2 regions of the Janthinobacterium sp. OK676 genome follow, and region 2 is predicted to be linked to the other one. Evidence: predicted binding sites of a transcription regulator. Region 2 holds the regulator's gene; the other holds the start of a gene.

Region 1 (4,513 bases), on a different contig from region 2:
GGCGCCCCAGGTGGCGCCCGTGGGCTTGTTGTCCTGGAAGTCGACACCTGCCGTCAGCAGGGTGCCGGGACGCAAGTCCGCTTCGACGATGACCATGCCGACCGTCTTGCGTTCGTGATACATGTCCAGGTAGGAATCGCGTTTTTGCCAGGCCAGGGCCGTGCGGGCGCGCACGCTGCCCTCCGCGTTCAGCGGCGTGGACAGGTCGGCTTCGAAGCGCTGGTCATCCCAGCGGCCCATGATCAGGCCGGCGCTGGCCTGGAAGGTTTTCGTCGGCCGCTTGCGTATCATGTTGATGGTGGCCGACGGGTCGCCCTTGCCGCCCATCAAGCCCGTGGCGCCGCGCACGACTTCGATGCGGTCGTACAAAATCGTGTCTTGCAGCGGCGCATTGCCGCCGCGCTCCATGCCGTCGATCTGGAGATTGTTGATGCCGAAGCCGCGCGCATAAAACCGCGTGCGTTCCGTGTCGTTCTGGCCCACCTGGATGCCCGTCGTCTGCGCCAGCGCCTGGTCCAGCCGTACGGCCCCCAAGTCATCGAGCAGTTGGCGCGTGATGACGCTGACCGATTGCGGCGTTTCGCGCAAGGTCAGCTCCATGCGCGTGGCGCTGCGCGCTTCGCCCGCCGTGTACGATTGCGTGCCTTCCGTGGTCGCCGTCGACTGGCCCAGCACGGTGACGGCCGGCATGGTGACGTCGGCCGCGGCGGCGTCGGCTGCCTGTGCCGGCAAGGCGACGCCAGCGGCAAGGCCGAGCAGGGCGATGTGTAATAAACGGGGGAGGGGGCGCAAGGCGGGCCGGCGCGAAGAAGTAAGGACTGTCGGTGATTGCATCATTTTCCTGGAATATTTTTAGTCGTGAGTGTTCCTATCTCGTCTGGCGAGGTGCGCAGTAGCTGGGGGGATGGCTTGACGCTGGCCCGTGGTCTGGCTTGGATAGCAGTTCCACCGCAAGGCCCGGCGCGGACGGGCAGTGGAAAAGAAGGGCGCGCGATTCTCGTCATTTTTGTAAATAAGAATCATTATCAATATAAGCGAAATTTGCCAAATAATCAAGCGCGCGCACCAAAATAGTGCGGAAGGGCCAAGGGCGGCGCATCGCCCGGCCTTCTGCGATAATGCAGGCGCTGACAAATATTTTCCTCTTTGAAAGAAATGCATGCGTACATGGATCGCCTGTGCCGGATGGTTGTGTGTCGTATCTCTGGGCCAGGCCCAGGAACACGCGCCGCCGCCGGCTGTTCCCGCGCCGCTGCAAAGCGCCAGCGCGCCGCCCGCCGCCGATGCCGTGACACCGTCCGTTACACCGGCCCCGACCGCCGCGCCAGCGGAGGAGGCGCAGCCTTCGCAAACGGTGACGATCACGGCGAGCAACGACGCCAAGGCGCCGCGCGTGCGGTTCACGTCCTACCGTGAAAGCTATCTGACGGCCAGGAAAGTGTGGCAAGTGTCGAGCGGCAGCGTGGTCATGGCCCTGCGCCTGATTCCTGCCAAGCTGAGCGCTACCATCGACGACGTGCGCGTGGCCTTGCAAGGCAATGGCGCACCCATGCCGATCAAGGTATCCGATGGCGGCGTGTTTGTCGTGCCGCTCAACGATGATATCGCCGCGCAGGATGGCACTTTTCTCGTGAACAAGGGCAAGGGCGAGCTGACGGCGAATATCGTGCTCCAGCCGTCCGTGGCGCGCGATGCGTGGAACGTCACGCGCGTGGGGCAAGTCCTGCACGATGCGCGCCGTGCCGTGCGGGCCATCACGCCGTGGTACAAGCGGCCATTCGCCAGCGACGTGCAATCGCTGGCCTTTTGCGCGGCCGAGCGGGGCAGCGCCTTGCGCTTGATGGATGGCGAGCAATTGATTGCCACCTTGCCCATGAACGAGGCGGCCGTCAACGACATCAACCAGCCCGTGTTTTGCAAGATTTTCGACGGCGAAGACAAATATCCGGGACACTACCGCGTCGTCTTGCCCGAGCAGGCGACGGTGTTGCTGCTGTAGCGTCTAGTTGGGCTGGCGCTGTACCAGTTCCAAAGCGGCCGCCAGGGCCAGGTCCATGGTGGCCTGGTGAAAGATCAGCCATTGCGGCAACAGCGACAGCGCATGGCGTCCCTGCTCCAGGTCGCCTTCATCGACGGCGGCCCAGGCATGGTGCAAGCCGCTGAGTACGCGGGCATGCTGTTCGCGGTGGTTGGCCAACGAGGGAAAGGCGATTTGTTCCATCAAATCTTCTTCCTCGCGGAAATCGCGCTCGACGGCCGCGATCAGCTCGCGAAACGCCACGCTGAAATGCTGGTCGCTCAGTTGCTGCAGCCGCGCCAGCTCCTGAAACAGCGCCTCATGCGCCTCGTCGATGACGGGAACACCCAGCGCCATCTCATCCTTCCAATGCGATTTACCCATGCCGATGCTCCCGGTTAAGTCCGTCGCGGTGCGAAGCGGACTGTTCCAGTGTGGACGCAGCCACGCTTCAAATCCATGACCTGGATCAAAAATATGGTGAAGAGGGGGAAGGCTAAGAGAGCGAGAAATGAAGGAAAAGGGGGAACAAATCCCCATCCGCAATAAAGCGGTTTTAATAACGATGCGCTTCGTTACCCAGCGACGTTTTCTCAGCCGCGCGTATTAACGCTTGGGCCAATGACTCCACATGGCTTGCGCATCGACATTCGGTACTTGCAACTGCTGCCCGGCCGATGTCTGCATCGTATCCCTGAGCACGAGGGGCACGAGCAGCAAGGCCGACAGGGCGAGGCAGGCCAGCACTTTGAGCGTCAACATGGTCGTCTCCCGGTGTCCCGGCGGCGGCGCGAGGATGCGGCGCCTGCCGGTCACTTCCTATGTACTACCATGCTTGCAGTTTAGTTCATCTGATTGAAACTTCAACTAGTTGCTGTGACGCACTGCACCAGTTACGCCTCTTATTTGGCCTTGCGGCTGCGCCGTGGCTTGCCTGCGGGAGGCAGCAAGGAATCGAACCACACTTGCGTCAACTGCCGCGTATTTTTTGCCGCTTCGCGCTTGACGGCGGCCGTCGCGTGGCCGCGCGCCGTGTTGGCGATGCGGTTGGCGGCGCTCAGGTACATGCTCATCCAGGGGTTTTTCATGGACAGCCTCGCAGATAGTGGGTGGGAATGCCTCCACTCTAAACTGATCGCCAGCGCTGACCGTGCGCCTGCCCACATAGCCGGGCGGTGCTGGCGATGGGCTGAGCCAGATCAATACACGTCGCGGCGGTAGCGTCCCGCCGCCAGCAGGGCGTCGACGCCCTCCTGGCCCAGCACTTCTTGCAGTACAGCATCGATTCCTGCCGCCATGCCTTGCAGGCTGCCGCACACGTAGACGATGGCGCCTTGCGCCAGCCACGCGCGCAACTCGCCGGCGTTGGCGCGTAAGCGGTCCTGCACGTATTGCCGTGCTTCGCCATCGCGCGAAAAGACCTTGTCCAGGCGCGCCAGGTGGCCAGCGTCGAGCCAGCCTTGCAACTCTGTGCCGCAGATGCTGTCAAAAGCTTGCTGGCGTTCGCCGAACAGCAACCAGTTGCGGGCCAGCCCCGCCCGCTGGCGCGCGCGTAGATGCGCACGCAAGCCGGCCAGGCCGGAACCGTTGCCGATATAAATACAGGGCACGTCGACGAGAGCGGGCGCGAAGGCGGGATTGGCTTGCAGGCGCAAGCGGATGGGGCTGCCCAGCGGGGCGAAACGCGTGAGCCAGCCGGAACAGACGCCAAATCCCTGATTGTCCTCGCCCGCATGGCGTTCCTGGCGCACCAGCAACTGCAGTTCGCCATCGGAGGGCAGCGAAGCGAGTGAATAGCTGCGGGGCGCGTGGCGGGCATTGTCGGGGTGGCTACCCTCGCTGCCGTCCGCGTTGCATGGAATGATTTCGGCCAGCGCGCCCGCTTCCCAGATGGCGTCGGCCGGGCCCGTCAAGGTGATTTCATGCAATTCTCCACCCTGGCTGCCCGGGTTGAGCAGCACGCGGCGCGCCAGGCGCCACTTGGCATACGACGCTTCTTCCTGCACGCCGATGGCATCGATGGCGCTGCCGCTGCAGCGGGCCAGCGCTGTGGACCAGTCGGCCAGGGCGGCAGGGTCGTGCTTGTCCACTTCGATCAGCGGGAATAATGGATGGGCGCCCAGCGCTTGCAATTGCCGCGCCAGCGCATGGCCAAAGCCGCAAAAGGCGCTGTAATGGCGGTCGCCCAGGGCCAGCATGCCGAACTCCAGGCCCGCCAGCGGCGTGCCGGCTGTTGTTTGCAGCAGGCGCGCAAAGCGGCGCGTGCCGTCCGGCGCCTCGCCTTCGCCAAAGGTGCTGGCGACGATCAGGGCCCGTTCGTACTGGCACAATTGGGCGGGATCAAACCGGTCCAGCGACTGCACGGCGACGGCCACCCCCGCCTGCTGCAGGGCGCGCGCGCTTTCCAGGGCCAGGCGCTCGGCCTGACCCGACTGGCTGGCGTAGGCGACGAGCGTCGGCAAGCCGGTATTTGGCTTGTCCGCTGCGCCGGCGCCC
Region 2 (4,513 bases):
CAACCAGATGCTGGGCGCACCGAACCTGACGGACAAGACCTGGCTGTACGGCGGCAGCGCCGATACCATCATGGAAACCGTACGCAAGGGACGCAACAACACCATGCCGGCCTTCAGCGATTTCCTGGGCGAATCCAAGGTACACGTGCTGTCGGCGTATGTCTGGAGCCTGTCGAATTCCCCGACGCCCGTGAAATGATGTAATGGAACCTCAAGTCATCAAGATGTATGCGGCCCGCGAGCAGATCTACCCTCGCGAGGCCAAAGGACGCTACGCTACCTGGCGATGGGTATGCGTATGGCTTACCCAGCTGGCGTTCTACGGCTTGCCGTGGTTGACCTGGAACGGCAGGCAAGCCCTGCTGTTCGACTTGACCACGCGCAAGTTCTACATTTTCGGCGTCGTGCTGTGGCCCCAGGATTTCATCTATCTGGCGGCCCTGCTGATCATCTGTGCGTATTTGTTGTTCCTCGTCACGGCCATTGCCGGGCGGGTGTGGTGCGGGTTTTCTTGCCCGCAAACGGTATACACGGAAATCTTTCTGTGGGTCGAACGCCGCATCGAGGGCACGCGCAGCGCGCGCATGGCCCTCGACAGGCAGGGCCCGTCCGTGCGCAAGGCCTTCAAGAAGACGGCCAAGCACCTGGTATGGGGCGCCATCGCCCTGTGGACGGGCTTTACCTTTGTCGGCTACTTCACGCCGATCAAGGAACTGGCGCGCGAGGTGACCACCCTCAATTTCGGTCCCTGGGAATGGTTCTGGGTCTTGTTCTACAGCCTGGCAACCTACGGCAACGCGGGCTGGCTGCGCGAACAGGTGTGCAAATACATGTGCCCCTACGCGCGCTTCCAGAGCGCCATGTTCGACCAGGACACCCTGATCATCACCTACGATGCCAAGCGCGGCGAACCACGCGGCGCCATGAGCAAGAAGGCCGGCAACAACGACAAGCTGGGCGACTGCATCGATTGCACCCTGTGCGTGCAGGTGTGTCCGACCGGCATCGATATCCGCAACGGCCTGCAGTATGAATGCATCGGCTGCGCCGCCTGCGTCGATGCCTGCAACAGCGTGATGGACAAGGTCGAGCGGCCGCGTGGCCTGATACGCTACAGCACCGACCATGCGATGGAAAACAACTTCAATTCGAAGCAGATCCGCCAGCGCGCCATGCGCCCGCGCGTGCTGATCTACACGTCCATCCTGGCCCTGATCATCATCGCCGTATGTACCTCGCTGGCCCTGCGCACGCCCCTGAAAATGGACGTGATCCGCGACCGCGGTTCAATGGGACGCGAAGTGGAAGACGGCATGATCGAAAACGTCTACCGCCTGCAGATCATGAACACGTCCGAGCAAAGCCAGCATTTCAAGATCAGCGCTTCCGGCTTGCCGGGCCTGACCTTGCTGACGCGCGAAGAAGTGACCTTGCAGCCGACGGAAACGCTGGGCTGGCCGATCCGCCTGCGCGTGCCGCACGGCGTGGGCGAGAAGGGCTCGAACAAGATTGCGATCGAATTGCAATCGCTGGACGACCCGTCGCTGCACGTGCGCGAAAGCGCGGTCTTCATCGTGCCGCGGTGATGTTGATTCGGGGTCGGACCCTCTGGGTCCGACCCCGGTATTTCGCCGTAGGGGTAGCATTCAACATGCGGTAGGTTTACTGTATTTTCAACCCAGAAGCAAAAGCTGGGGACAGACCCAAAGGGCCTGACCCCAAGGAGAACAAAATGTCCGACAGTCTGAAACTGCAAGCCCCCGTTGCCCCGTGGTACAAGCACCGCTGGCCATGGCTGCTGATGATCGGCCCCGGCCTGTCCGTGGTCGTCGGCAGCTTCATGGGCTATATCGCGTTTACGCAGCCCGACGCGCTGGTGGTGGGCGATTATTACAAGCAGGGCAAGGCGATCAACCAGGATTTGAAGCGCGACACGATCGCCAGCGACCTGGCCATGGATACGAGCCTGTCGTATGACGTGGCGCAGGCGCGCCTGAGCGGCTCCGTGCACAGCTTCGGCAAGGCCTATCAGGCTCCTTTGCTCCTGCACCTGGCGCATGCGACCCTGCCGGAAAAGGATATCAAGCTGCTGGTGCGGCCCGATGCGGCCGGCAATTTCTCGGTCGCCCTGCCGATGCTCGAGCGCAGCCGCTGGCAGGTGCTGGTGGAAAACGACAAGCGCGAGTGGCGCCTGTCCGGCATCTGGACCTGGCCCGTGCAACGCAGCATCGCGCTGCGCGCGGATGAAGAGCTATAAAGCTTATTTACACACGTCCGTGCCTGCCGTAATGGCTTTCAGCTTGGCAGGCTGCAAGATCTCGATCTCGCGGTTCGACACGCGCAGCCAGCCTTCCTTCTTGAATTTCGACAATAAACGGCTGACGCTCTCGATGGTCAGGCCCAGGTAGTTGCCGATTTCCTCGCGCGACATGCGCAGCTGGAAATTGCTGCCCGAATAGCCGCGCGCCTCGTAGCGCGACGCCAGGTTGACGATGAAGGCGGCAAAACGCTGCGTCGCCTGCATATTGCCCAGCAACAGCATGACACTTTGCTCGCGCGTGATTTCCTGGCTCATCATGCGGTGGAAATGACGCAGCAGGGTCGGCATATTGCCCAGCAATTGTTCCAGGCTGGAAAACGGGATTTCACACACTTCGCTGTCTTCCAGCGCCACCGCATTACAGTGGTGGCGGTCGGCGCTGATGGCGTCCATGCCCAGCAGTTCGCCGGCCATCTGGAAACCCGTCACCTGCTCTTCGCCACCGGGATTGATCTGATAGGTCTTGAAGTGTCCCAGGCGGATCGCGTACAGGTTCTGGAACGAGTCGCCGATGCGGAACAGCGAGGCGCCGCGCACGATCTTGCGGCGGCGGCCGATGATCTGGTCCAGCCTGTCCATGTCGCCCACATCGAGGCCCATCGGCAGGCACAATTGATGCATGCTGCAGGTCGAGCATCGCGCACGCAACGCTTCCACGGTTACTGTGGGCAAGGTTGGAGTGAGTAGCGCTTCAGTCATGTCGGTACCTTTTAGAAAATGCAACAACAAGTTTACTGCATACAGGGTTGCCGTGTGCCAATTTCACGGTAATTTCGGCGAATAAACGACGTCCAGCCTTTAATTATATGGCAACATCGTCACAAGCCCATGCGGGGAGGGGCATTTGCGCGGTGCCGCTTGCCAAGTTGATGTATTGATAGGAAAATTCCTAACAGCATTATCTGCCGCCTGTGCCGCCCGGTACTGAAAAGGAAATCATGAAGCCTCTCGGCATCAAAGCAAAAGTCGCGCTGGCCACCAGCCTGACCTCGATCGCCATGATCGCGCTGGTCACCATGATCCAGGTGCGGCACATGCGCGACGACTTCACGCGAGTACTGCTGAGCCAGCAGTCTTCCCTGATCAGCCGCACCGCAGCCGAGCTCGACGACAAACTGGGCATGCTGCTGCAGATCGTCACCCTGACGGCCAGGCAGCAGCCGCCGGAATTGATCGCCCAGCCGGCCCAATTGCGCGAATACTATTCGCGCCGCTCGATGCTGGTGCTGTTCGACGACGTGCTGGTGCTCGATGCGCAGGGCGCTGTCGTGGCCGACATGCCGGAAGTGGCGGGGCGCGCCGGCATCAACGTCGCCGAGCGCGAGTATTTCCAGACCGTCCTGCGCACGCGCCAGCCCATGATCACGGAACCCATGCTGGGCAAGTCGAGCGGCATGCCCATCGTGCAGATGGTGGCGCCCGTGCTGGCCGCCGATGGCCAGGTGGCCGGCGTGGTGATCGGCGTGCTGCGCCTGTACAAGGACAATCTGCTGGGACGTCTGCGCACGGAAAAGATCGGCAAGAGCGGCTATTACTTCATCCTCACGCGCGGCGCCGTGCCGCGCTACGTGCTGTACCCCGATACCAGCCGCTTGTTGCAGCCGCGCCAGCCGAACGCCAACCCGACCACCACCCAGCTATTGAAGGAAGATGGCGAAGGCAGCATGGTCAGCACCAACAGCCGCGGCGTCACGGCCGTCAACAGCTTCAAGCGCCTGAAATCGGTGAACTGGCTGCTGGCCGCCTCGCTGCCCGTCGACGACGCCTTCGAACCGTTCGACGGCGTGCTGTACCGGCTGGTGCTGTGGAGCATCCTCGCCTCGCTGCTGGCCGCTGCCGTTCTGGGCTGGGTCACCGTGCGCCTGCTGTCGCCGCTGGTGCGTTTGCGCGACACCCTGCTGGCCCTGCGCACCAGCGGCAGCCGTTTCACCCCCGTGCCGGTGCGGCAGCGCGACGAGATCGGCGAACTGACGGAAGCGTTCAACGGCCTGATGAGCGAACGCGACCGCCTGCAGCAGGAACTCGAATCGCGCGCGGCCGAGCTGGAGCAGGAGCGCGACCGGGCCGAGGCGGCCAACCGCGCGAAGAGCGATTTCGTGGCCAACATGAGCCATGAAATCCGCACGCCCCTCAATGCCGTGCTGGGCATGGTGTATTTGCTGGGCAATACCAAGCTCGATACGGAACAGCGCA

The links. The regulator FNR, encoded in region 2, switches genes on or off when oxygen is low (the NO sensors DNR and NnrR bind a similar motif). The targets are predictions, from matches to a motif close to TTGATNNNNATCAA.
Region 1: BLU39_RS11245 (bacteriohemerythrin) is a predicted target of FNR. The motif match lies at 2,477-2,490, and genes of this name have one in related genera.

The regions. Positions count from the first base shown of each region.
Region 1 covers NZ_FNHA01000004.1:407,714-412,226, forward strand. Annotated here, with positions in the region: gene BLU39_RS11235 (TonB-dependent siderophore receptor) at 1-834, opposite strand, end outside; gene BLU39_RS11240 (hypothetical protein) at 1,160-1,999, shown strand; gene BLU39_RS11245 (bacteriohemerythrin) at 2,003-2,401, opposite strand; gene BLU39_RS28585 (hypothetical protein) at 2,624-2,779, opposite strand; gene BLU39_RS28160 (hypothetical protein) at 2,920-3,105, opposite strand; gene BLU39_RS11255 (PepSY domain-containing protein) at 3,217-4,513, opposite strand, start outside.
Region 2 covers NZ_FNHA01000018.1:63,987-68,499, forward strand. Annotated here, with positions in the region: gene ccoP (cytochrome-c oxidase, cbb3-type subunit III) at 1-199, shown strand, start outside; gene ccoG (cytochrome c oxidase accessory protein CcoG) at 204-1,586, shown strand; gene BLU39_RS26885 (FixH family protein) at 1,733-2,257, shown strand; gene fnr (fumarate/nitrate reduction transcriptional regulator Fnr) at 2,261-3,019, opposite strand; gene BLU39_RS26895 (response regulator) at 3,259-4,513, shown strand, end outside.